2 linked regions of the Vreelandella piezotolerans genome follow. The protein of the gene in region 1 binds, or shares a complex with, the protein of each later gene. Links are inferred from orthologs where the notes say so. Each region holds a gene or a part of one and is shown in the gene's direction. Other genes may lie near its edges. The genes, in order: accC and accD.

Region 1 (17,062 bases):
CGCCTGAATATGCCAGCACAACCTTTTTGACATCGGACATTCTTTGCTCCTTGTAAAAAGCAGTTCACCAGAAGGAGTAGCGCCCTTACGCACTACTTGTTCATTCAAACTGTCAGTATAGCGTTCTCGATGCCCAGCGAATACCGTCAACGACGCCTTGGGGGTAAAGCTGCTAGAATCACCCAAACCCTAGCGGCTAGCTTGACCGCTACCCCTGACCGACTACTCGCTTTACTAAGGAGAGCTGCATGAGCGAGGCAATTGCCCGCGAATTGATGGCCCAGCGTTTTCGCAGTTACTTACCGGTTGTCATTGATTTGGAGACAGGTGGGTTTAACGCCCAAACGGACGCCGTGTTGGAGATTGCAGCGGTCACACTCACCATGGACCCCGACGGCAATTTACTGCCTGATGCCACCTACGCGTATCATGTTCACCCTTTTGAAGGCGCCAACGTCGAGCAATCAGCGTTGGATTTCACCGGCATCAATCTGGATGACCCGCTTCGTCGGCACGTTGCGTTGAGCGAGGCTGAAGCACTAGGGGAAATATTTCGACCCATACGCAAATCGCTAAAGGCGCACGGCTGTTCCCGGGCGATACTCGTGGGTCACAATGCGGCATTCGACCATGGCTTTTTGAATGCAGCGGCCAACCGCTGCAACGTCAAGCGCAATCCGTTTCACCCCTTTTCCAGTTTCGACACGGCGACGTTGGCGGGGTTTGTGTATGGACAAACCGTGCTAGCCAGAGCGTGCCGTGCCGCGGGGATCGAGTTCGACAACAAGGCGGCCCACTCGGCACGCTATGACACCGAGCGAACGGCCGAACTGTTTTGCGCCATGGTCAACCGCTACAAAGACTTAGGCGGCTGGCGGCTGGCTCAGCGTGAACAAGCGCTAGATGGCGGCGATGAATAAATCCGCAAGCAGCGCGTTTGAAACAGCATCTAATGCACCAGAAATGGCTTTACGATAAACTTTACGTCATTTACGAGCGCTTGGCTCTCAGGCAAGCAATGCAGCCAACGCTTGCCGCCACAATGTGATATCCCACCCGTTTTGAGGAGATGAGACGTTTCCATGGCCCAGCATAATGCCTTTTACGCCCAGTCCGGTGGCGTTACCGCCGTCATCAATGCCAGCGCCTGTGGCGTTATCGAAGCTTGCCGGCAAGCCCCTGATCAGATCGGCAAGGTGTATGCCGGCCATAACGGCATTATTGGTGCACTGACGGAAGATTTGATCGATGTCACTCAGGAGAGCGATGACGCCATTGCCGCTCTGCGACACACCCCGGGCGGAGCGTTTGGCTCTTGTCGCTACAAGCTGAAAGACATCGATACGCACCGCGCGCAGTACGAGCGTCTTATCGAGGTTTTCAAAGCGCACGACATTCGCTATTTCTTCTACAACGGCGGTGGCGACAGTGCCGATACCTGCCTAAAAGTCTCGCAGCTCTCCGAAAAACTAGGGTATCCGCTGACGGCCATTCACGTTCCCAAAACCGTCGACAATGATCTTCCCATCACGGATAACAGCCCTGGTTTCGGCAGCGTCGCGAAGTACATCGCCACCTCGACCCGGGAAGCGTCGCTGGATATCGCGTCCATGTGCGCCACCTCGACCAAGGTGTTCGTACTGGAAGTGATGGGACGCCATGCGGGCTGGATTGCTGCGGCTGGAGGCCTGGCTGGCGAAGGAGAAGGCGAGCCACCGCACCTGATTATCTTCCCGGAAGTGGCGTTTAACCGTAAAGCGGTCATGGCGCGAGTCGATGAAAGCGTCAAAAAATTTGGCTACTGCGTGATCGTGGTGTCGGAAGGCGCGCGCTACGAAGATGGCACTTTCCTTGCGGATGCAGGCAATACCGATGCCTTTGGTCACCGCCAGCTAGGCGGCGTGGCGCCCACCCTGGCCGGCATGATCAAGCAGGACCTGGGCTACAAATACCATTGGGCCGTGGCCGACTACCTGCAACGTGCGGCGCGTCACTTGGCTTCCAAAACCGATGTTGAACAAGCTTATGCCGTTGGCCGTGAAGCGGTCACGCTGGCGCTGGCGGGCAAAAACTCCATGATGCCGGCCATACGCCGCATCTCACAAAGCCCGTACCAGTGGGACGTGATTTCTGCTCCGCTATCGCAAATCGCCAACCAAGAGAAGTTCATGCCCCGCGACTTTATCAGCGACAGCGGTTTCGATATTACCCAAGCGTGCCGTGACTACTTATCACCGCTGATCCAGGGCGAAGATTTTCCGCCGTTCGAGAATGGTCTTCCGAAAGTCGCCAAGTTGAAGCTTGCGAAAGTGGAACAGAAGTTGCCAACCTTCACGCTGTAACCTCTGTTCTAACATCAGAGATGGTGAAAGATAAAAGGGCGATGACTCGTGTCATCGCCCTTTTGACATTCGCAGTATGCGCTTGAAACGTGCCTAGCGCAGCAGCCACGAGAGCACCAACAGCAGCAGCAAAATACCCGCCACGCCCTGCCAAAAGCGTCGAGACTCGGTGCGGGGCTCTTCGCGTTGCACAGCACGCCCCAGGGGTAGCCTCAGCGCGTGAAGGAACTCCGACATCCGTCGAAAACGCAGTGGCCGTTGCGGGTCCAGCGCGCGACGCAGCGCCTCGTCAAGCGCAGGGGTAATCTCTGGATTGATGGTACGAGCGCTACGGTAGCTGAGCTCTTCTAGATCGGTATGGCAACGCAACTTATTGGGGGTCAGCGTATAAGGTAATGCCCCGGTCAAAAGCCAGTAGACCGTAGAAGCCAACGAGTACTGGTCGCTGCGGCGACCCACGCTGTCGCCAAGCGCATACTCTGGAGCTGTATGTTCGTTGAAACCGATTTGACGAAGCAGCTCGCCCGAGTGGCGGTGTCCATCGACCTCTCGCATATGGCAAGCACTAAAGTCAGCGAGCACGAGCTTACCGTGCGAGTCGATAAGCACGTTGTCAGGCATGATCTGTTGGTGAATGATGTCGCGATGGTGCAGAGCCTGGACCGCCTTACCCAACTGGTTGGCGATATCCAAACGCTGAGCGAGACTGGCCTGAGGGTGCCGCTCGGCCCATTGACGCAGCGTCTCACCTTCTACGTTCTGCATGAGGTAATAGAGGTATCTTCGCGGGCGTGATGGTTCCATGACCTTGACGACAAAGGGGGAGTTCACCCGCTCGACCACCCACTGCTGCAGCAAAAAGTGCTCTAGATAGGCGTTACGCAACGATAGCTCGGGGCTTGGTGCCTTCATCACCATGACACGATCACTGTAGACATCGCGGACGCGATACACCCTCGACTGAGCATTGCGTGACAGCACGGCCTGCACCTCCAACCCATCTAGACGCTCGCCGGGAGCCAATTCGGGAGGAATGGGCAGGTCGCCATATAGTAAGCTGGGGTGATCGGTTGCCTCTTCCGGCAGTTCGTCGATGCGGAGTAATTGGAAGCAAAATTGATCGCCGCCATACCCTCGCTCTTGCGCGCGCTGCTTTGCCTCGCCAGCCAAGCGCTCGCAAGCAGCATCTAGGTCGCTAGCATCTTGGCGAATGAGCCGCACATAATCAGAGGGCATCAAGGTGCCGCGCACGGCCTGAGTGGTGAAAACGAACAAGTCACCCTGCTTCAAGCCCAGATGGGTGTAATCGATATCGACGCTGCCATCCATGCCTAACGCGCGAGAGGGGTAGCGATACCCACCCACATCGGTCACGTGATCACGGGTAAGCTGCTCAAACTCGGCACCTCGCAAGCGAAAGACCAGCGTATCTCCCATGTGAAATAGATGACCTTCGCGACCTAAAAACACCATGGCCGAGAGCGACGAGACGAAGCTACCCTCTTTGACATGCTGGCTCTGGCTGTAACACCAACTATTCAACGCACGTAGCACGCGGGTTGCCGACGTCTTGGTGTCCCAGTGGTCAGGCGTGGAGTAATAATCGGCGAGAAATCCGCGCACGCTCAAATCCCCCGCCTGCTTCGCCATCGTATTGCGAGAAATCGAGTCACTAATCACTGCGCAGCCGCCCTTTAACTTCAACAGCGGCGCTTCTGGTAAGCGTACCGACATTGAACTGCGGTGCTGCCGGCGTTCTGGGGCTACGAACGCTTGTCCATAACTCATTAGCAACTGGGCGTGCGCCAACTCATCCTCCTAGACTTACGGCTCACCATCGCAACGATCATTGCGAGCACTTCTCGCGATCCTTACTGCATCAGGCGCTATCATACATGCTGACATGACGAAGCGATGCCCACCAAACGTCGAGAGTAGCATAAAAAGACACCCTGCCATGTCCACTACCCAGCCAATGCATCAAGAGACGCCACCGAGATCGCCGAGGAAGGTCAAGCTGCCATCGATGCGAGTATGTGGCGGCAAACACCTATGTCGCATTGGTAATCTATCCACCTTGTTCGTATAATTCTTCACCATTAATGCAATGCATCAACTGCTTAGCTACTGCAATCTGCACTAGGTAAGAAAAGCCAAGCCAAGGAACCAACGATGAACTTTGATAACATCCCCGCTGGAAAGGATTTGCCCAACGATATCTACGTGGCCATTGAAATTCCTGCTAACCACGCGCCGATTAAGTACGAAATCGACAAGGATATGGGTGCCCTCCTCGTTGATCGTTTCATGGCTACACCCATGTTCTACCCGGCCAACTACGGCTTTATCCCGCACACGCTGGCCGACGACGGTGACCCGCTAGACGCGCTGGTCGTCACTCCTCACCCGGTTGCGCCCGGCAGCATCATTCGCGCACGCCCGGTGGGCATCTTGAACATGACCGATGAAGCGGGTGAAGATGCCAAACTGGTCTGTGTGCCGCACCCGAAACTCTCAACGCTGTATGATGACGTGCAGGAAGTGACTGACCTCCCCGAACTGCTGCGCCAGCAAATTGCTCACTTCTTCGAGAACTACAAAGACCTCGAAAAAGGCAAGTGGGTCAAAGTTGAGTCTTGGGAAGGCGTTGAAGCCGCTCGCAAGGCCATTGAAAAGTCGGCCGCAGCTTACAAAAAAGCGTAATTAGCGTCACGACACTGATTGCAGGCCGCCTTTAGAGAGGCGGCCTTTTGCGTTTACATTAACGGAGCATGAAGCACCGCGTCACGTCACCGCAGTAAATGCGCTAATCTCAACAGGTGCGCTATCCTGCCCCTTTGCACCCAACCTGTTACCAAAGCGTAAGGATACTCCGTGTTACTCATGCGACGTTTTAGCCTATTTTTTTTGTTGTGCTGGCTACCTTTATTGGCCCACGGGCAGTGGTTCTCTTCTAGCAATCAGAGCGACTTCCTGCCGGTAATGGAAGCCTTCCAGCCCAGCGCTTGGCACGATGGTGATACGCTCAGCATCGGGGTCGATATTGCCGACGATTACTATTTGTACCGCCACCAGCTTGACGTCACGAGCCAGCAGGCATCGGTCGACTTAGAAGACCCCGTCATTCCACAGGGCTCATTCACCACCGATCAATTTATGGGGGATGTGTACGTTTTTCGCGATCAGCTCGTTTTTGATGTTCCGCTGAGCGCCCCTTATAGCGGGCCAATCAGTATCGAGCTGACCTTTCAGGGATGCGCCGATGCGGGGTTATGCTACCCACCTGAGCGCATCACCCTTGAAGCCGCAGAAACGTCACCGCCCAGCACGTTTGCCAACTGGCAGGATGAAAGCGAACAAAGCTCTCCAAATCAAACAAGCACGGGTGAACCTGCCCCAAGCAGCGCAGCGACTCAATCGGGCGAGAACGCTGGCTTCTCCGCCCCGCAAAGTGAAGATAGCAAATTCAGCGCGCTGATTAGTGATACCAGCCTACCGCTCGCCTTAGGGCTCTTTTTCCTCGCGGGTATTGGGCTCACCTTTACGCCCTGTGTGCTGCCGATGATTCCTATTCTGTCGTCCATCGTGGTTGGCCAGAACCCCACCAAGCCCCGCGCTTTTGTCCTGTCAGCCAGCTATGTACTCGGCATGGCCATTACCTATGCCTTGGTGGGCGTGCTAATGGGGCTATTTGGTGCAGGGCTCAACCTCCAGGCACATTTACAGTCCGCCCCCGTTTTAATTACTTTTGCCATTCTGTTTACCCTATTCGCTTTGGCAATGTTTGGCGCCTTTGACCTTCGCATGTCACCGCGAATCGCCAGTAAAGTAGACTCTTGGCAAGCACGCGCCCAGCGCAGTGGCCCACTGGGCTTGGCGGTGGCGGGCGCGCTGTCAGTGCTAGTGGTGTCTCCCTGCGTAACGGCTCCGCTAGCGGGCGCCTTGGTATTTATCTCTTCCACTGGGGACGCCATTATGGGTGGCGCAGTGCTGTTTGCGCTTGGACTTGGCATGGGGCTCCCTTTATTGCTCGTGGGCACCTTCGGCGCAACGCTGCTACCCCGCTCTGGCGACTGGATGAATGGCGTTAAAATTGCTTTCGGGCTGTTGTTATTAGGTGTAGCGATTTGGATGATTGAGCGTTTAATTGCGCCATCAATCTCTCTTCTGCTGTGGGCGGCCCTAGCAATCGGCAGTGCCCTTACCCTTGGCGCACTGAATACATCGCCCTCTCACGGCTGGGCAAAAGCCCGGCAAACGGCGGGGTTAATGCTGTTGGCCTGGGGGGTAGCACTCGTGCTGGGCGCCGCCCAAGGAAGCAGCAATCCATTACGACCGCTATCGGTGACCACTTCTAGTACAGGGGAAGCCGCTACCACTCCGATCTTTGAAGAAGTCGACAGTCTCAGCGCACTACAGTCTGAGCTGGAGCAAGCCTCTCAAGCGGGGCAGCCCGTGTTTGCCCACTTCACGGCAGAGTGGTGTATCTCCTGCAAACTGATGGAGCGAGAGGTCTATCCTGATCCTCAAGTCGCCGCTGCATTGAACGATTTTCAACTAATCGCGGTCGATGTGACAGAGACCAATGCACAAAGTCGCGAACTGCTCAATCATTTCAACCTTTTTGGCCCGCCCAGCCTGCTACTCTTTAGCCAGGGCAAGGAAGTGCGCGAAGCTCGCATTCAGGGCGAAGTGACTGCTCAAGACCTCGTTCAGCATCTCGACTCGTTCAAGCGCTGGCAGCAGGGATAAAAGATGAACTCATGGTCGGTTGCGACAGTGCAACCGGCTTTGGACACATTTTTAAGCTGCCGTGTCGCGATCGTCGTCAAACAGTTGTTTAAGTCGCAAATATCACACACATTGCCGCGGCCACTGGACAGTGGGTGACTTTTTCGGCAAACTCCACAGCCATATTTGCTAAAAAACTCATCTTTTAGCACTGAGTCTGGGTTAACGTTCGCCATCGTGCTGCGTTCTCTTCATTTTTAAATTTGGTTTACTGCACTTAAAAGCGCCGCGCCTAGCAGGCATATCTCTCCTGTGACGACGTGTTACTTTGATCAACTTTTGGGGCTATACGAATGGATATTCGCAAAGTTAAAAAACTGATTGAGCTGCTGGAAGAGTCCAACATCAGTGAAATCGAAATTCAGGAAGGTGAAGAATCGGTTCGTATCAGCCGTCACCCCAACGGCACTGCGTGGCAGCCGCAACCGATGCCTCAGTACGCGCAGCCCGCGCCTGCTGCTCCTCAAGCGCCGGTGGCCACTACCCCCGCCGATGCCGAACCTCAAGGCGCTAGCTATCGCGGTGAAGCAGTTAACTCGCCGATGGTAGGCACCTTCTATCGCAGCCCGGCACCAGGTGCAAAAGCATTCGTTGAAGTAGGCGACACAGTGAAGCAAGGCGACACTGTGTGTATCGTTGAAGCGATGAAAATGATGAACCAGATTGAAGCCGACCGCGACGGCGTGGTTGAGGCCATCCTAGTGGAAGATGGCGAGCCGGTGGAATTTGATCAACCGATGATCGTCCTCGCTTAATCTTTCATATCAACACGGGTGGATTCTCCCATGCTGGACAAGGTACTTATCGCGAACCGCGGCGAGATTGCCCTTCGTATCTTACGCGCCTGCAAAGAACTCGGGATCAAAACCGTAGCGGTTCACTCCAAGGCAGATCGCGAACTGATGCACGTTCGTCTCGCCGATGAAGCCGTGTGTATCGGCCCCGCCTCATCAGCGCAGTCGTACTTAAACATCCCGGCGTTGATCAGCGCGGCGGAAGTCACTGATTCGAGCGCCATTCACCCCGGTTATGGCTTTCTCTCTGAGAATGCCAACTTTGCCGAGCAGGTAGAGCGCTCGGGGTTCACCTTCATCGGCCCGCGCGCTGAGACCATCCGCTTAATGGGCGACAAAGTGAGCGCTATCAACGCCATGAAAGCGGCGGGCGTTCCCACTGTGCCTGGCTCCGATGGGCCGCTTGGCGACGATGACGCCACCAACTTGGCCACAGCGAAGCGCATTGGCTATCCGGTGATCATCAAGGCAGCGGCGGGTGGCGGCGGCCGCGGTATGCGCGTGGTGCACACCGAAGGCCACTTACTGTCTGCCATTACCGTCACGCAAACCGAAGCGCATGCAGCCTTCGGCGACGGAACGGTCTACATGGAGAAGTTTCTAGAGAAGCCTCGCCATGTGGAGGTGCAGGTATTGGCTGACGGCCAGGGGAATGCCATTCACCTCTATGACCGCGACTGTTCGCTGCAGCGTCGACATCAGAAAGTGTTAGAAGAAGCACCTGCGCCAGGCCTCGATCCTGACGCGCGCGCGAAAGTGCTCGACGCTTGTCGCCAAGCGTGTATCGAGATCAACTATCGCGGCGCGGGCACTTTCGAATTCCTCTACGAAGATGGTGAATTCTTCTTCATCGAAATGAACACCCGTGTTCAGGTCGAGCACCCAGTGACGGAAATGGTGACGGGTGTCGATATCGTCAAAGAGCAGCTGCGCATTGCAGCCGGCTTGCCCCTGTCGATTCGCCAGGAAGACGTGAAGCTGAACGGCCATGCGTTCGAATGTCGTATTAACGCTGAAGATTCGCGCACCTTCATGCCGTCTCCCGGCAAGGTGACGCTGTTTCACGCGCCTGGTGGGCTCGGCGTTCGCATGGACTCTCACCTGTATACCGGCTACACCGTACCGCCGCATTACGACTCCTTGATCGGTAAGTTGATTACCTGGGGCGCTGACCGCGACATCGCCTTGACGCGCATGCGCAACGCACTCGACGAGCTGCTGGTCGAAGGCATCAAAACCAATATCGACCTGCAGAAAGACCTGGTCCGCGATAGCTACTTCCGCCAGGGCGGTGTCAATATCCACTACCTCGAGAAAAAGCTGAGCAGCTAATCTTTTGGTGGCGACGATGCCCGCCTATTGGCGGGCATTTTCGTGAGGTGGCCCCTATCATTCCGCTAATGTACCCGCTTCGTGATGTCGTCTTGATGATATCACCCGTTTGTTTCTTCCTTATTCGCCGTGGAGACTCCCCATGCCCTGGCTCCAATTAAAAGCACACGTCGCTCCCGAACAAGCCGAGCTTCTCGAAGAATTACTGCTCGAAGAGGGCGCGACGGCAATTGGTATGCAAGATGCCCACGACGACCCGGTCTTCGAACCCGAGCGCGGCACGACACCGCTATGGCAAGACACCATATTGACGGGGCTTTACGACGATCTAGATGGGATCGATGGCATGCTGAGCCGTATCGAAGCGGCTTGGGCAGAACAGATGCCCGGTGAACCCTGTCCGGCCATCGAATACGAACTGCTAGCAGACCGCGACTGGGAGCGGGAGTGGATGGATGACTTCACGCCGCTGCGGATGGGGGAACGACTATGGATCGTGCCGAGTTGGCATGAGCCGCCCGAGGCGGGCGCGGTCAATCTGATCCTTGACCCGGGCCTTGCGTTCGGGACCGGCACTCATCCTACAACCGCGCTGTGTCTCGAGTGGCTGGATGGTTTAGCGGTAAACCATGAACTGCAGGGCAAAGATGTGCTGGACGTCGGCTGTGGCTCTGGCATTCTCGCCATTGCGGCCTTGAAGCTAGGCGCCTCACACGCCGATGGCACGGATATCGACCCGCAAGCATTGCAGGCTAGCCGGGACAATGCCGAGCGCAATGCCATCGACGACCAGCAGTTCACTCTCTGTTACCCCGAACAGTTGGAAGGCGGCCCCTACCCCATCGTTACAGCCAACATTTTGGCAGGCCCACTGGTCGAGTTATCCAATACGATTGCTGGACACGTGGCCCCTGGTGGCCGTATCGCGCTATCAGGCATACTAGCCAATCAAGCCACCGAAGTACGGGAAGCCTACGAAGCACAAGGGCTCTACATGGATGAGCCTACCCTTCGAGAGGGCTGGGTGCGTTTGACAGGCCGTCGCCCCGCATAAAATCGGGATTGGCCTTCAATAGCTTGCCGAGTAGGCGTATCATACGCTCCCTTGAAACGCCCTACTCGCCGCTTTCATGCCTATCAAAGTATACCGCCATGACGTTGATGACTACTTCGCCACCTGCGATTGGGCCTTACCAACTGCCTAACCCGGTCATGCTGGCCCCGATGGCGGGCGTCACTGATCGCCCATTTCGCCAGCTATGCCGTCGGTTAGGCGCGGGCTGGGTCGTGGGAGAGATGGTCACGTCAGACCCTTCGCTTTGGCACACGCGCAAATCCCAGCTACGTATGGATCATCAGGGCGAACCCGACCCACGGGTCGTGCAGGTCGCTGGCGGGGATGCCGAGATGCTGGCGCAGGCGGCGAGACTCAATGTCGAACTAGGCGCGCAAATCATCGACATCAATATGGGGTGCCCGGCAAAAAAAGTGTGCAACAAAGCCGCTGGCTCAGCCCTCATGCGTGATGAAACGCTGGTCGCCGAGATTTTAGATGCCGTTGTGAAAGCGGTGGACATCCCCGTCACGCTCAAGATACGCACCGGTTGGTGTGCCGCTTCTAACAATGCACTGCGTATTGCCAAGCTGGCGGAATCTGCAGGCATCCAAGCGCTGGCCATTCATGGCCGTCACCGCGAACAGCGCTATACTGGTGAAGCCGAGTACGACACGATCGCCGACATAAAATCGCACCTCACGATCCCCGTGATTGCCAATGGCGATATCACCACCCCGGAGAAAGCCGCTCATGTGCTGCGTTACACTGGCGCTGATGCAGTGATGGTTGGCCGCGGCGCCCAGGGCAATCCGTGGATTTTTCAACAAATCACGCATTACCTGACCCATGGTGAGCACCTTGCATCACCCAGCTTGGCTGAGCGATGCAGCGTCCTGCTGGAGCATCTGCAGGCACTTCATGACTTCTATGGCACCACCATGGGAGTGCGTATCGCGCGCAAGCACGTCGGCTGGTATCTCGACGACGACAAGCGCTTTAACAGTACCCAGCAGCGCACGCTCAAGCAGCAGTTCAACGCTCTGACCACGCCTGACGAGCAGTTTGACTGGATCCACAACGCCATGACCCAGGACGCTTCGAAGCGTCTGCTAGCCAAAGGAAGCCATGCGGCATGACTGAACGCGACCTGCTCTCCAGCGAACGCTCCTCACGACTCTCAGGCACGCTAGCAGCCCCCTCCGCCAGCGCACAGCCACAGCCACTGAGAGAAGCGGTAGAGACCGCCATGCGCCGTTACTTCGAGCATCTCGATGGCAGCCAAACATCTGACTTATATGCCATGGTGATGGCCGAAGTAGAGGCCCCACTGTTAGCGTGCGTGATGGAGCATACCGACGGTAATCAAACTCGCGCCGCCGACGTACTTGGCCTGAACCGTGGCACGCTACGCAAAAAACTCAAGCAGTATGGATTGATTGAAAGTGACGCCCCTTGATGGGGCGTTGCCGTTTTTCACCTTAGACCCGCAGATGACGAGCATCCTTATGGCTGATAGCACCCCTACCCCCGTCCGCCGCGCCCTGCTGAGCGTATCCGATAAAACCGGCATCGTGGAGTTTGCCCAAGGCCTTGCCGCACACGGCGTCGAGCTGCTCTCCACCGGCGGCACCTACCGTTTGTTGAAAGAAAACGGAATGACGGTAAAAGAAGTATCGGAACACACCGGCTTTCCAGAAATCATGGACGGTCGGGTCAAAACGCTGCATCCGAAAATCCATGGCGGCATTTTGGCGCGCCGCGGCCAGGACGATGCCGTCATGGCTGACAATGACATCACCCCTATCGATATGGTGGTCGTCAACCTTTACCCGTTTGCAGCAACGGTCGCTAAGCCAGATTGCACGCTCGAAGATGCCATCGAGAACATCGACATCGGCGGCCCCACCATGGTGCGCGCCTGTGCCAAAAACCATGCCTATACCACCATCGTGGTGAACGCCGACGATTACACTCGTGTGCTTGGCGAGCTCGACGATAATGCGGGCCAAGTCAGCGCTTCTACGCGTTTTGACCTGGCCGTTAAAGCGTTCGAACATACCGCCGGTTATGACGGCGCCATCGCCGACTACCTTGGCCGCCAGGTCGCCAGCGACGGCACCACCTTTGCTCGCACCTTCAACCTGCAGCTTCACAAAAAGCAAGACATGCGATACGGCGAAAACCCGCATCAAAATGCTGCGTTCTATGTCGACCCCGCCGCCAGCGAGCCTAGCGTAGCCACCGCCAAAACGCTGCAAGGCAAGCCACTCTCTTTCAACAACGTGGCCGATACCGACGCAGCATTCGAGTGCGTGAAAGCCTTTGACGAGACCGCCTGTGTCATCGTTAAGCACGCCAACCCGTGCGGGGTCGCCGTAGGCGCGACCGCATTGGAAGCTTACGACAAGGCCTTTGCCACCGACCCCACCAGCGCCTTTGGCGGCATCATTGCCTTTAATGTGCCGCTTGATGCGGACACCGCGCTAGCCATCGTTGACCGCCAGTTCGTGGAAGTCATCATTGCGCCTGGCGTCCATGATGAAGCGGCCCGCATCGTGGCGGAGAAACAGAACGTCCGCTTGCTGGATGTCGGCGACCATTGGCCGGGTACCGCGCAGCCCGCATTCGACTTTAAACGTGTGAATGGCGGCCTATTGGTACAAGATCGTGATCAAGGGATGGTCACTGAAGAGGCGCTCACCGTGGTCAGCGAGCGCGCCCCGACCAGCGAAGAGATGCGCGATCTCACCTTTGCATGGCGCGTTGCCAAGTTCGTGAAATCCAACGCCATCGTTTATGCAAAAGCGGGCCAAACCATTGGTGTCGGCGCAGGACAGATGAGCCGCGTGTACTCCGCTAAGATCGCAGGTATCAAAGCCGCCGATGAAGGGCTTTCCGTACCAGGCTCAGTGATGGCCTCCGATGCCTTCTTCCCCTTCAGGGACGGCATCGACGCCGCCGCTGCCGCTGGCATCACTGCCGTCATTCAGCCTGGCGGCTCCATGCGTGACCAAGAAGTGATCGATGCGGCTAACGAAGCAGGCATTGCCATGGTCTTCACCGGCATGCGTCACTTCCGCCACTAAACGGTCAGGTCATCTCACATGCATTAAAAAAGCCCTCACTAGTGAGGGCTTTCAGGTCTATGATGAACTACTTACCAAGATCGATGCAGAGATACTTCGTTTCCAGGTACTCTTCCAAGCCCTGATGTCCCCCTTCTCTGCCGAGACCTGACGCCTTGACGCCACCAAACGGTGCCGCCGCATTGGAGATAAGGCCGGTATTAATGCCTACCATGCCATATTCTAACGCCTCTGCTACACGCCATACGCGAGCCAAATCCCGGGAATAGAAGTAAGACGCCAAGCCGTACTGAGTATCGTTGGCCATCTCGATAGCGGTTTCCTCATCATCGAAAGGAAACACGGCAGCAAGCGGACCAAACGTCTCTTCATGCGCCACTTTCATGGCATCGGTGGCAAAACTGATGAGCGTAGGCGTAAAGTAATTGCCCCCTAAGGGGTGCGGATGGCCACCTAGCAGCAGTTCGGCACCGTGATCGACGGCATCCTGGACGTGTTCGCTCACCTTTTTCACGGCGCTCTCATCGATTAACGGCCCGATGTTTACGCCTGGCTTAGTACCATCCCCCACTTTGAGTTCACTGTTCATCGCAACGGCCAGTTTTTCGCAAAACGCATTGATGACACTGGATTGAACCAAAAATCGGTTCGTACATACGCATGTCTGACCCGCATTACGAAACTTTGCCGCCATGGCGCCTTCTACCGCGGCGTCTAAATCCGCATCTTCGAACACAATGAACGGCGCATTGCCACCCAGCTCAAGCGAAATCTTTTGGATGTGTTCCGCTGCTTGAGCCATTAGCTTGCGCCCCACCTCCGTCGATCCTGTAAAGGTGATTTTGCGAACCTTGGGAGACTCAGTCAGCGCTTTGGCAATATCTGACGCGCTGCCAGGCACCACGTTGAACACACCACGAGGAATGCCTGCACGTTCGGCTAGCAGAGCCAATGCCGTCGCCGAAAACGGGGTTTGGCTTGCAGGCTTAACAACGATCGTGCAACCAGCAGCCAGAGCGGCACCGGCTTTGCGTGTAATCATCGCTGCTGGGAAGTTCCAAGGAGTGATCGCCCCCACTACACCCACGGGCTGCTTGGTAACGACGATGCGCTGATTGGCATTGGCTGCAGGAATCGTTTCACCGTAAACGCGACGAGCCTCTTCAGCAAACCAACGTAGAAAGCTCGCAGCGTAAACGATTTCACCTTCAGCTTCTTTGACCGGCTTACCTTGCTCATGCGTCATGAGAAGCGCGAGATCCTGCTTATGTTCGAGCATCAAATCATGCCATTTGAGCAACAAGTCCGCCCGCTCTTGAGCAGTTAGCGCCCGCCATGCCGGCAGTGCTGCATCGGCTGCCTCGATGGCACGCTCGGTTTCCGCTCTACCCAGTCGAGGGATATCCCCTACTGGCTCGCCGGTAGCGGGATTCGTGACGTTGATTTGCTCACCGCTGTCAGCGGCTACCCAACTGCCATCGATATAGGCAAATGGGCAATATAGCTGCGTTTCTCTCAGCGCTTCCATGACAGACTCCTGACCAAATGACGGCCTAATCGGCTCATTGACCCGTTCATGCTAAGACGAAACGACGCGTTTCACCAAACCTTTGATACAAAAGGTCAGCGCCACTCGGCCTAACTAATCAATGTCAAAAATTCCTGGCGAGTGGCTTGGTTACTGCGGAACCCTCCCAGCATGACGGAAGAGGTCATGCTCGAGTTCTGCTTTTCGACCCCACGCATCATCATGCAAAGGTGTCGAGCTTCGATGACGACCGCCACTCCTCGCGCCTGGGTGACTTGCTGCACCGCTTCTGCAATTTCTCTGGTCAGGTTTTCCTGAATCTGCATACGTCGCGCATACATGTCGACGATGCGCGCGAACTTGGACAAACCCAACACCTTGCCACTGGGCAAGTAAGCTATGTGGCACTTGCCAATAAATGGCAGCAAATGGTGCTCGCACATCGAGTAGAGCTCGATATCCTTGACCAACACCATTTCGTCGGTTTGTGATTCGAACACGGCGCCATTGACGATCTCTTCGAGCGACTGGTGATAACCAGCGTTCAAAAACTGCATGGCCTTAGCGGCTCGCTTGGGCGTATCTCTTAGGCCCTCGCGATCCGGGTTTTCACCCAAAGCGGTAATGATGTGACGGTAATGTTGGGCGATGTCGTCGGTCATGGTAGGCCTCATTAAACTGTGCTTGTTCGCTATCACTCAATCGCTTTGCAGCAATGTCATCGCGCCAGCGAGCCTCATTTTCGGCAAACTATTTTTAGCTTGCAGTGTTATCCGTTTAGCTGCCTTACCTAGCGTGCTAGCTGAACGCCTATCTTGGACAACCATCATGTACAAAAAATATACCTTAAAAAATTTATGTACAACAAGAACGGCCTATTAATCTATTTTAACGCACCTAAGCAGGCTGTGGCAGAGTGACACGCACCCCCCTTCGGCACTATAGGAGCTGTGCTATGCTATGGGCATCATTTTCCTGCTGACAATGCAGGTATCACTGTTGAGAGTAAGCCATGTCATTTAAATCATCGCCCTTTTGGCTAGCCGCCCTGCTGGGTACGTTATGGGTATCCTCCACTTATGCAGAAGAGTCGATGCTGACCTTGCCAAGCGGCGCAAAGGTGGGCGTTGAAGTCGTCGAGGCTCTGGCGTTCGATAATACCCAGTCACGTTATAGCGACATTCTTCTTCATCCAACGACCGCTAATGGGACCACAGACGCGCTTCCTGAATATTGCTTGCTGGTGGCGAACGCACAGCTAAACGGTGATCGCATACGTATTACCACGCAGGATGCCACCTGCATTGAAACCCATGATGCAGAAAGCGCCATTTACTCCGGCTCATTCTCTGCGAGCGCTTACGCCGAAGATGGCCAATATGGTATCCCCTGCGGTAACGGTGACTGCACGCTTGCACCTGGACAATCGTTCGTTCTTACGTTGGATGAAAGCATTCAGATCGCCGCGCAAGATAACCCCTCTGCCGAGATAAACGCGACTCGGCGTCAAGCCAATGGTGAAGGCGTGGCCAACCCAATTCCTGGCGAACGTCCTGATCCTGACCAAAGTATCGAAAACCCAGCGCCGACTGAACAGCCTAATTAACGCCTACTTTTTCATACCGCGGCCTTTCGTCGTTGAATACGAAAGGTCGCTGTGTCCTTTCCTCATCGTTGTTCGATGCTAGGCCAGCCACAATGGCGTTTCTAACTGAAGCAACTGCTGCTCGAGCTGTCGTATGTGTTGATCCCAGTAACCCGCTTCCGCCAACCAGGGAAATGCGCGAGGAAAAGCCGGGTCTTCCCAGCGACTAACCAACCAAGCCGCGTGTCGTGTGAGACGATACGCTCTTAAAGGCTCGATGAGTGACATTTGCTCATGCGGAAATGGCCTGGTTTCTTCGTACCCCTCGACGATTTCACTAAGCTGCGTGCGCCACTGCTGAGGCTCTTCCATGGGTAACAGCATCCAAACGTCCTGAATGGCAGGCGCCATCAAGCAGTCGTCGAAATCGACAAGATGGAAGTCTCCATCACGACCTAATACGTTACCTAAGTGGCAGTCACCGTGAGCCCGAATCATACACTCAGCGCTCAACGCTACGCTCTCTAAATGTTGACGTATCTTATTC
Region 2 (9,463 bases), 350 kb from region 1 along the record:
TCCGAGGGCATGAAGCGCGTTTCCACAGCCGAGATGGGTGACGCCGTACTCGCGGCGTTCGAGCGTTATCAAGCATAAAGCGAGCTTGCTAACTAACTGATTCGTCTCGTTGCTTTGTAAATAGACCGCGTCGGCCGCCCTTAGGGGTGGCCGACGTCGTGTCTGATATGTGTGTATAATATAGGTCTCATTCTTTGTTGGAGGACTTCACATGTTGAAAGTCGGTTTCGTGGGATGGCGTGGCATGGTTGGCTCGGTGCTGATGCAGCGCATGCAGGAAGAGGGTGATTTCAACGGCATCGAACCGATCTTTTTCACCACTTCTCAAGTCGGCCAGCCGGGTCCCGATATCGGCGTGGACGTGCCTCCGCTGAAAGATGCGTTTGCGCTGGACGACTTGAAAGCTCTAGACGTCATCGTGACCTGTCAAGGCGGTGACTACACCAAGAAAGTCTACGGCGACCTGCGTAACGACGGCTGGAAAGGCTACTGGATCGATGCCGCCAGCACCCTGCGGATGGACGATGACGCCACTATCGTTCTCGACCCGGTGAACCGCAACGTCATCAACGACCAGCTCGCCAAAGGTGCGAAAACCTTCGTTGGTGGTAACTGCACCGTGAGCCTGATGCTCATGGGGTTGGGCGGTCTGTTCGAAGCCGATATGGTCGAGTGGATGACCTCCATGACCTATCAGGCGGCGTCAGGCTCCGGTGCCAAGCACATGCGCGAGCTGCTCAACCAGATGGGCCAACTGCGTGACAGCGTTTCCAGCGAGCTGGCCGACCCGGCGAGCGCGATTCTGGACATCGACCGCAAAGTGACCGCTGCCATGCGCGGTGGCGACTTCCCCACCGATAACTTCGCTGCGCCGCTGGCGGGCAGCCTGCTGCCGTGGATCGATACCAAGTTGGATAGCGGCCAAAGCCGCGAAGAGTGGAAGGGTAGCGTCGAGACCAACAAGATCCTGGGTCTCGACAACAACCCGATCCCCATCGATGGTCTTTGCGTGCGTATCGGTGCCATGCGCTCGCACAGCCAGGCGTTCACCATCAAGCTGAAGCAGGACGTGCCGCTGGATGAGATCGAAGAGCGCATCGCCAAGCATAACGAGTGGGTCAAGCTCATCCCCAACGAGAAAGACGCCACCATTGCGGGCCTGACGCCTGCGGCGGCGACGGGTACGCTGCAAGTGCCGGTTGGTCGTTTACGCAAGCTGAAAATGGGCGGTGAATACCTCTCTGCCTTCAGTGTGGGTGACCAGCTGCTGTGGGGCGCTGCTGAACCGCTCAAGCGCATGCTGAAAATTTTGCGCGAGCAGTAAGTGTCCGCGCAACGGCGCTGCACTTGCATCGCTACAAAGCGCTAGACCACAAGAGGGAAGCTGTTCGCAGCTTCCCTTTTTTTTGTCGTATGCCGCGTTCTCACTCCTGGGCTCATAAAAACGGCTCATGCAAAAAGGTGCGTTGAACCTAGCGTCATGGTAAATACGTTATGATAAGAACGAACTAACATAGCTCGTGGCGGACAGGCATGACGCTTGCCAGGAGCCAGGGAATGGAAGGCAGTAGGGGCCGAGATGAACAAAAAGCTGGCATGGTTGTTGTGGCTGCCGCTGAGCGTCGTGAGTCCGTTGGCTTTGGCCGTAGGGCTGGGGCAAGCCACCGTAAACTCAACGCTGCAGGCGCCGTTAGATGCCAGCGTGCCGCTCGTGAACGCCAGCGATGTGGTATTGGACGACGTACGCGTCGAGATAGCCGATGCCTCCGCTTTCCGCGCGCTAGGTTTGGAGTGGTCGCCGCTCGCGGCCAGCGTGCGCACCGAGCTTCAGCGCCTGCCCTCAGGCGCTCAGCTGGTACTGCGTTCCGATCAAGCGGTGAATGAGCCGTGGTTGGATCTGCTGGTCACCCTCATTACGCCCGAAGGGCGGCGCACGGAAGCCCTGACGCTTCTCTTCGATCCGCCTAACTATACTGCCAGCACCGCGTCCGCAGCGGGAGCATCGTCGGCGGTCTCATCGGCACCTTCGTCTGCGCCGCCATCCGTAGCCGCTTCTCGACCCAGCAGCGCCGCCCGTGACATCGCCTATGTGGCCAGCGGTGACACGCTTTGGGGCGTGGCGGCCCGTATCAAGCCTGCAGACGTTAGCGTCCAACAGATGATGGTGGCGCTGGTGGATGCGAATCCGACGGCATTCCCCACCGGCAACGTCGACGACATGCGTGCAGGCCAGACACTCAACGTGCCGAGTCGAGAGCAATTGATGGCTCGCTCGCCTGCCCAGGCCGCGCAAGCGATTCAATCGATGCGTCAGTCGTCTTCCGAGCCCTCTACCGTGCCGCCCTCAAACAATGCCCCGGCCTCCCAGCCGTCGGCTGAGACGGCAAGTGAGGTGGCGGCCTCCTCCGCTCCCAACACTGGCTCGCCCGACAGCGCACCTGTGGCGACCGTGCAAGAGGGCGAGCTGGCGGGCTTGACCCTTAACGATCTAGCCGAACAACTGCTAGAAAGCCAGGCCATGTTGCAAACTCTGCTCGATGAGCGTGAAGCCATGCGTGCTGAGATGGCCGCGCTGCGCCAGGAGGTTGCCTCGTTGACGGAGGCGCTGAGTGCCTCTCAACAAGAGACTCGTCGAGCGCTGGCGGCGGCCGAAGCACGTGGAGCGGAGCCTAGCTCGCCCGATATTCAAGCGGTCTCGTCTCCCGTTGCTGCGGATACGCCCGCGGGCGCTTCTGCCAGCCCCAGCATCATCGAGCGGATGGAGCAATATCAGTGGCCACTCGCCAGCGTGGCCTTGGCCCTGCTGCTGGGCGCGCTGATTTGGTCACGTAAGCGCCGTGAGCGGCAGTGGGAGGATGCGCCCGCTCCCATGGGTATCAACGCCGATGTCACGCCCTCCAAGCGTACCGAGCCAGGGATGGCTTCTTCGGCCAACGCGGCCCCGATGGCGTCGTCAGTGCCGCCCGAGGCTTCCCTCTATACGCCGCCGCGCACCGACTCCGCCGTGCCGTCGAGCCACGCTGGATCAGCAGCGTCGGAGGAAACGGGCGGGCCTGACGAGCGCGTCGCAACCGATGACGATGGCCCCGGCCATCACACTGGCGAACGGGCGCCTGACCATTTGGAGCATGGGGATTTTGAGCCTCAGCCTCGTGAGCCGAGCGATCATGAGCCGTTATACCGCGAACCGTCCTACCCTGAGACAAGTGATGACGAGACTATCACTGTCGATGAGCGCGACGAATTACGATATGCGGCTGATCAGTATGATGACGCCCCTCTCACGGCAGTGTCCGAGGAGGATGAGGCCGCGCTGGAAGCCGCTTTCCTAGACACCCCAGAGCCTGTCGATCAGATGTCGTCTGGTGCGCCCATGCAAGCGTCCATGCAAGAGAGCGGTGAGCCACCGTTACAGGACGAGGATCGTGCGCACTACATCGATTACCATCCGCCATCACTGACCCGTGAGGCATCAGGCGGCGAGGAAGGGGCAGACGACCAAGCAGGCGCGAGGTCGTCGCAAGAGAGCCGCGTGGCGCAGCCACCCCGTGTGCCGGAAGAGGAGTGGGACATCGAAGAGGTGGCATTCGAGCCGCGACGTCGGGATAATGGCTAACCTTCAATACTCTCCAAATGACGTGGCTCGATGACGCTGTTCTACCACTTTGATGAGACACAACCGCTAGCGGGCCGCTTGGCGATGGGCGTCGAGTACGATGGCTCTCGCTTTTGCGGCTTTCAGCGGCTCAAGCACGCGGCCTCCGTTCAGCAGGCCATCGAGGATGCGCTGGCCAAAGTGGCCGGTGCACCGGTGCATATTTACGCCAGTGGGCGTACCGACTCCGGCGTTCATGCCACCCGCCAGGTCATCCACTTCGATCCCCCGGTCCAGCGCACTGAGAAAGCGTGGATTTTTGGCGCCAACACCAATTTACCCAGGGATGTGGCGGTACGCTGGGTGAAGCCGGTATCCGATGACTTCCACTCCCGTCTGGGCGCGCTGGCGCGTCGCTATCGCTATATTTTCTTGAACCAAATCAGTCGACCCGTGCTAGAGCGCGCCAACGTGACCTGGTGTCGAGACCCGTTGGATGCCGATGCTATGCACCGTGCGGCCCAAGCGTTGGTGGGTGAGCACGACTTCAGCAGCTTTCGCGCCGCCGGGTGTCAATCGAAAACCCCTTGGCGGCAGATGCACTTCGTGGAAGTGAAGCGCTACGGCCCGCTGGTGGTGATCGACATTCAAGGCAATGCCTTTTTGCATCATATGATTCGCAACATTGCCGGTGCCCTGGCAAGCGTGGGCCGCGGCGCCCAAGACGAAGGCCATATTGCGCGCCTACTGGCGCTGAAAAACCGCCGCCAGGGCGATGTCACGGCGCCTGCTTGCGGCCTGCATTTCGTCGACTCCATCTATGACGAGCGTTTCGAGCTGCCCAAAGAGCCGATCGGGCCGAACCTGTTGGCCTTCACCGGCGAGTGGACCGGCGAGCGGGTGCTGCCCGACAGCCCTCGTGTTGCCGCACGTCGGCGGCTCACGTTCTCCAAACAGGCCCATCCGCAGCATCAGGAGACATCTTCATGACGCTTAGCGTAACGCGCACGCGCATCAAGTTCTGTGGGTTGACGCGCCCGGCGGATATCGACCGGGCGGTAGCGCTTGGCGTCGATGCGCTGGGCTTCGTCATGTGGCCGCAAAGCCGCCGGAGCGTCACGCCAGAAACGCTGGCGACGCTGGCGGCGCAGGTGCCTGCCTTCGTAACGCGGGTCGGACTCTTCGTCGATCAGTCTGCAGAGTTCATCGAGCAGTGCCTGCCGCACTTGGATTTGATCCAGTTTCATGGCGACGAGTCACCGGCGTTCTGCGAGCAGTTCGGTCGGCCTTGGATCAAAGCGTTACGCATGCGCGATGGGCTTGATTTACACGACGCCGCGACGATCTATGGCGGTGCCCAAGCGCTGCTGTTGGATGCCTATCGACCCGGTGTACCAGGTGGAACTGGTGAGACCTTCGATTGGTCTAGAATCCCCGCAACCCTGGCAAAACCTGTTATTCTCGCGGGTGGACTGACCGCCGATAATATTGCCAGGGCGGTCAACGACGTGGCGCCGTATGCGGTCGATGTGTCGGGCGGTATCGAAGCATCTCCCGGCGTGAAAGAGGCCGACTCGATGGCCGCTTTCGTTCGCCATGTGGCGCAGGCTGACATCCGCTAAACGTGCTTGCGCGCACGCACTTTTCGATGCGCTTCCCACCGGTCGTGGGCGAGCCAGACACCATTCATTCATTTGCCTTTTCTGGCGATCTCGTGAGGTATGCCTGTGACTGTCTCAGCAACAGAAACCAAGTTCAGCGACCTGACCCGAATGCCGGATGCCCGCGGTCATTTTGGCCCCTACGGCGGCCGGTTCGTGTCAGAAACCCTTAGCTTTGCTCTGGAAGAACTGGAGCAGATCTACCTCAGTCTGCGCGACGACCCGGATTTCCAAACCGAATTCGATCGTGACTTGGCTTACTACGTGGGCCGTCCGTCGCCGCTGTATCATGCCAAGCGCTGGTCTGACTCGCTGGGCGGGGCACAGATTTGGTTGAAACGTGAAGACCTCAATCACACTGGTGCTCACAAGGTGAACAACACCATCGGTCAGGCGCTGCTGGCGAAAAAAACCGGCAAGCCTCGGGTAATTGCTGAAACCGGCGCTGGCCAGCACGGCGTGGCGACAGCCACCGTCGCCGCCCGACTCGGGTTGGAGTGTGACGTGTACATGGGGGCGGAAGACGTGCAGCGTCAAAAGCTCAATGTTTACCGCATGCGCTTGCTGGGTGCCCGTGTCATTCCGGTAGAGTCGGGCACGCGGACGCTGAAAGACGCCATGAACGAAGCCCTGCGCGACTGGGTCACCAACGTCGATAACACCTTCTACATCATCGGCACCGTGGCGGGCCCGCACCCATACCCGCAGCTCGTGCGCGACTTCAATGCCGTGGTAGGTCGCGAAGCTCGCCGTCAGTCGCTAGAACAGATTGGCCGTTTGCCGGATGCGCTGATCGCCTGTGTTGGGGGTGGTTCCAATGCGCTGGGGCTGTTCTACCCGTTCGTCGAGGATGACGCCGTAGCGATGTATGGCGTGGAGGCCGGAGGCGATGGGGTCGAGACGGGGCGTCACGCTGCACCGCTATCCTCGAATGCGCCACGCGGCGTACTGCACGGTAACCGAACCTATCTGATGTCCGACGAGGGCGGGCAGGTGTCGGACACTCACTCCATTTCGGCGGGCCTGGATTATCCCGGCGTTGGCCCCGAGCACTCGCTGTGGAAAGACGTCGGCCGGGTCAACTACGTGGCTGCGAACGACAAAGAAGTGCTGGAAGCGTTCCGCGAGCTGACCCACATGGAGGGCATCATGCCCGCGCTGGAATCGGCCCATGCGTTGGCCCATGCCAAGGTGCTGGCGCCCACCATGCGCCCAGACCAGCATATCGTGGTGAATCTCTCGGGTCGCGGTGATAAAGACATCATGACCGTGGCGAAAATCGACGGCATCGAGTTTTAAGGGCGAGCATGAATCGTATTGACCAGCGTTTTGCAGAGTTGAAACAGCAGGGCCGTAAAGCCCTCATTCCCTACATCACCGCAGGCGACCCTGCACCGCAATACACCGTGGGCTTCATGCATGCCCTGGTGGAAGCAGGGGCCGATGTGATCGAGCTGGGCGTGCCGTTTTCTGACCCCATGGCCGATGGCCCGGTGATTCAGAAAGCCTGCGAGCGGGCGCTAAAACAGGGCACTCGCTTGGTGGACCTGCTGGAGATGGTGGCCGAGTTTCGTCAAACCGATACCACCACCCCCATCGTCTTGATGGGGTATCTGAACCCCATCGAGCGCATCGGCTATGACGTGTTTGCCGACAAAGCGGCAAGCGTCGGTGTGGATGGCGTCCTGGTAGTGGATATGCCGCCAGAAGAGGCCGATGAGTTCGGCCCGCTGTTGAAAGCACGTGACTTGGCGGCGATTTTCTTGGTTGCGCCTACCACTTCCCATGCCCGTGCCGCTACAATATGCGCCCACGGTGAGGGCTACCTTTATTATGTTTCGCTGAAAGGCGTCACCGGTGCGGCTACGTTGAACGCTGAAGACGTGGCCGAGCACCTTGCACCATTGCGCGATATGACCGATCTACCGCTTTGCGTCGGGTTTGGTATTCGCGATGGTGTGACGGCTGCCGAAGTGGCAAAAGTCGCCGACGGTGTCATCGTAGGCAGTGCATTGGTGAACCGTATTGCCGATAGCGTCGATGCGCCTGAAACGATTGCCGGGCAATTGAAAAGCGTGCTAGCAGACATGCGCACCGCCATGGACGCCTAAGCGCGTTCCTCATCGTCTACACTGAATCGATTGACGACACTCATCAGGCTTGGCGTGGCCAAGCCTTGACGTACACGGAAGCCTTTTTGATATGAGCTGGTTAGACAAGATCGTGCCCTCCATGGGGCGTATCCAGCGTAAAGACCGTCGTGCCAGCGTGCCCGACGGCCTCTGGCGTAAATGTCCCAAGTGTGAAGCGGTTCTCTACCTACCTGAGCTAGAGAAGCATCACAGCGTCTGCCCCAAGTGTGAGCACCACCTACGCTTGACGGCGCGCAAACGCTTGGACTGGTTCCTGGATAAACAGGGGCGCGAAGAGATCGCGGCAGAGATCGAGCCGAACGACCGCCTGAAATTCCGCGATTCCAAGAAGTACAAAGACCGTCTGACCGCTGCGCAAAAAGAGACCGGCGAGAAAGATGCGCTGGTCGCGATGCGTGGCGAGCTGGAAGGTTTGCCGATCGTTGCCGTGGCATTCGAGTTCACTTTCATGGGCGGCTCCATGGGTGCCGTGGTGGGCGAGAAATTCGTTCGCGCGGCGACCATCGCCCTCGAAGAGGGCATTCCACTGGTCTGCTTTGCCGCATCGGGCGGTGCACGGATGCAAGAAGCGCTGTTCTCGCTGATGCAGATGGCAAAAACGTCAGCAGCCCTCGAGAAGCTCAAGCAGGCGGGCGTTCCCTATATTTCGGTATTGACCGATCCTGTATTTGGCGGCGTATCGGCCTCTTTGGCGATGCTGGGCGACTTGAACATCGCCGAGCCGAATGCGCTGATCGGTTTTGCGGGCCCCCGAGTGATCGAACAGACCGTACGAGAGACGTTGCCGGAAGGCTTCCAGCGCAGCGAATTCTTGCTGGAGCACGGTACGGTCGACATGATCGTTCACCGCCACGACATGCGCGCACGGGTAGGCGGCGTACTGCGTAAGCTCACGCATCAAAGCGCTCGCCCGGTAAACGATGAATCGTCAGACGCCGAGGTGGTAGAGCCGGTCGTGAATGAAGAGCAGTTGGCCGATGCTGCTGAAGCACCTGCCAAAAGCACGGGTAATGCAGAGGCGCGTCCTGCATCGAGCGATGACGCGTCACGCAATGCCTAATACGTTAGCGGAGTGGCTTGATTACCTGGAATCCCTGCATCCCGTTGGGATCGATATGGGGCTTGATCGGGTGTCGCTGGTCGCCGAACGTATGGGGCTGTTGGATCGCCCCATCGCCAAGCGAACCATCACCGTGGCAGGCACCAACGGCAAGGGATCGACGCTTGCCATGATCGATGCGTTGGCACGTGGCCACGGCTTGCGTACGGGGACTTATACCTCTCCCCATCTATTACGTTACAACGAGCGCGTGACCGTCGACGGTCGTGAAGCCAGCGATAAACGCTTGGTCGAAGGTTTTCAGCAGGTTGAAGTCGCGCGTCTTCAAGCGCCTGCCGTCAGCCTGACCTATTTCGAAGCAGGCACGCTTTGTGCGCTGTGGTGTTTAGCCCAGGCCGATTTGGACTTGGCCTTGCTGGAAGTTGGCTTGGGTGGACGTTTGGATGCGGTGAACATCATCGATGCAGACGTGGCAATCGTTACGACCATTGCGCTGGATCACGCCAACTTTCTCGGCACGGATATCGAGCAAATTGGCCGCGAAAAGGCCGGGATCTTTCGGCCGCTCAAACCCGCAGTGCTGGGTAGTCAGTCTCTGCCCGCGAGCGTGCTCGACTCGGCGATTGCCATCGCTGCTCAAAGCTACGTATTAGGGGCGGCGTTTAGCCATAGCGCAGGTGACGTTGCTGGGGCGCCCTGGTGTTGGCACGGTTTGGCCACCGATGGTGGGACGCTTTCGTTGGACGGTCTGCCGGATCCTGGGCTTCCGATCGACAATGCAGCCACGGCACTGCAGGCGTTGACACTGGCGGGGGTCACGCTGCACGTCGATACCGTACGCAAAGCGCTCCGGACGGTCACGCTGTCTGGACGGATGCAGTGGGTAGGGCAGTGGTGTTTGGATGTGGGCCATAACCCTCACGCCGCTCAGTACGTTGCTCGCCGCTTACCGTCACCCCCTAAGCGCGGCCGCCAGTGGGCCCTGATTGGCATG

Evidence for each region.
Region 2: the proteins of accC (region 1) and accD are in contact, whole or in part, in a solved structure (PDB 8UXZ), measured with the Escherichia coli proteins. The link is inferred for Vreelandella piezotolerans from one-to-one orthologs.

What each region holds. Positions count from the first base shown.
Region 1 is NZ_CP048602.1:2,015,100-2,032,161, forward strand. What follows is about bases 7,230-10,088. They hold accC (acetyl-CoA carboxylase biotin carboxylase subunit), read left to right. Parts: upstream 7,230-7,918; coding sequence 7,919-9,259; downstream 9,260-10,088. Other genes in these bases: accB (acetyl-CoA carboxylase biotin carboxyl carrier protein), read left to right, coding at 7,427-7,888; prmA (50S ribosomal protein L11 methyltransferase), read left to right, coding at 9,402-10,088. Outside these bases: GYM47_RS09270 (argininosuccinate synthase), read right to left, coding at 1-40; rnt (ribonuclease T), read left to right, coding at 249-920; GYM47_RS09280 (6-phosphofructokinase), read left to right, coding at 1,083-2,342; GYM47_RS09285 (bifunctional protein-serine/threonine kinase/phosphatase), read right to left, coding at 2,436-4,151; ppa (inorganic diphosphatase), read left to right, coding at 4,515-5,045; protein-disulfide reductase DsbD, read left to right, coding at 5,217-7,094; more of prmA, read left to right, coding at 10,089-10,313; tRNA dihydrouridine synthase DusB, read left to right, coding at 10,412-11,452; DNA-binding transcriptional regulator Fis, read left to right, coding at 11,449-11,772; purH (bifunctional phosphoribosylaminoimidazolecarboxamide formyltransferase/IMP cyclohydrolase), read left to right, coding at 11,822-13,402; GYM47_RS09330 (NAD-dependent succinate-semialdehyde dehydrogenase), read right to left, coding at 13,470-14,930; GTP cyclohydrolase I FolE, read right to left, coding at 15,041-15,592; GYM47_RS09340 (hypothetical protein), read left to right, coding at 15,943-16,536; GYM47_RS09345 (serine/threonine protein kinase), read right to left, coding at 16,615-17,062. UniProt on the Escherichia coli protein: This protein is a component of the acetyl coenzyme A carboxylase complex; first, biotin carboxylase catalyzes the carboxylation of the carrier protein and then the transcarboxylase transfers the carboxyl group to form malonyl-CoA.
Region 2 is NZ_CP048602.1:1,664,232-1,673,694, forward strand. What follows is about bases 6,669-9,463. They hold accD (acetyl-CoA carboxylase, carboxyltransferase subunit beta), read left to right. Parts: upstream 6,669-7,458; coding sequence 7,459-8,469; downstream 8,470-9,463. Other genes in these bases: trpA (tryptophan synthase subunit alpha), read left to right, coding at 6,669-7,367; folC (bifunctional tetrahydrofolate synthase/dihydrofolate synthase), read left to right, coding at 8,462-9,463. Outside these bases: leuB (3-isopropylmalate dehydrogenase), read left to right, coding at 1-78; asd (aspartate-semialdehyde dehydrogenase), read left to right, coding at 212-1,324; GYM47_RS07625 (type IV pilus assembly protein FimV), read left to right, coding at 1,580-3,616; tRNA pseudouridine(38-40) synthase TruA, read left to right, coding at 3,647-4,585; GYM47_RS07635 (phosphoribosylanthranilate isomerase), read left to right, coding at 4,582-5,217; trpB (tryptophan synthase subunit beta), read left to right, coding at 5,317-6,555; more of trpA, read left to right, coding at 6,564-6,668.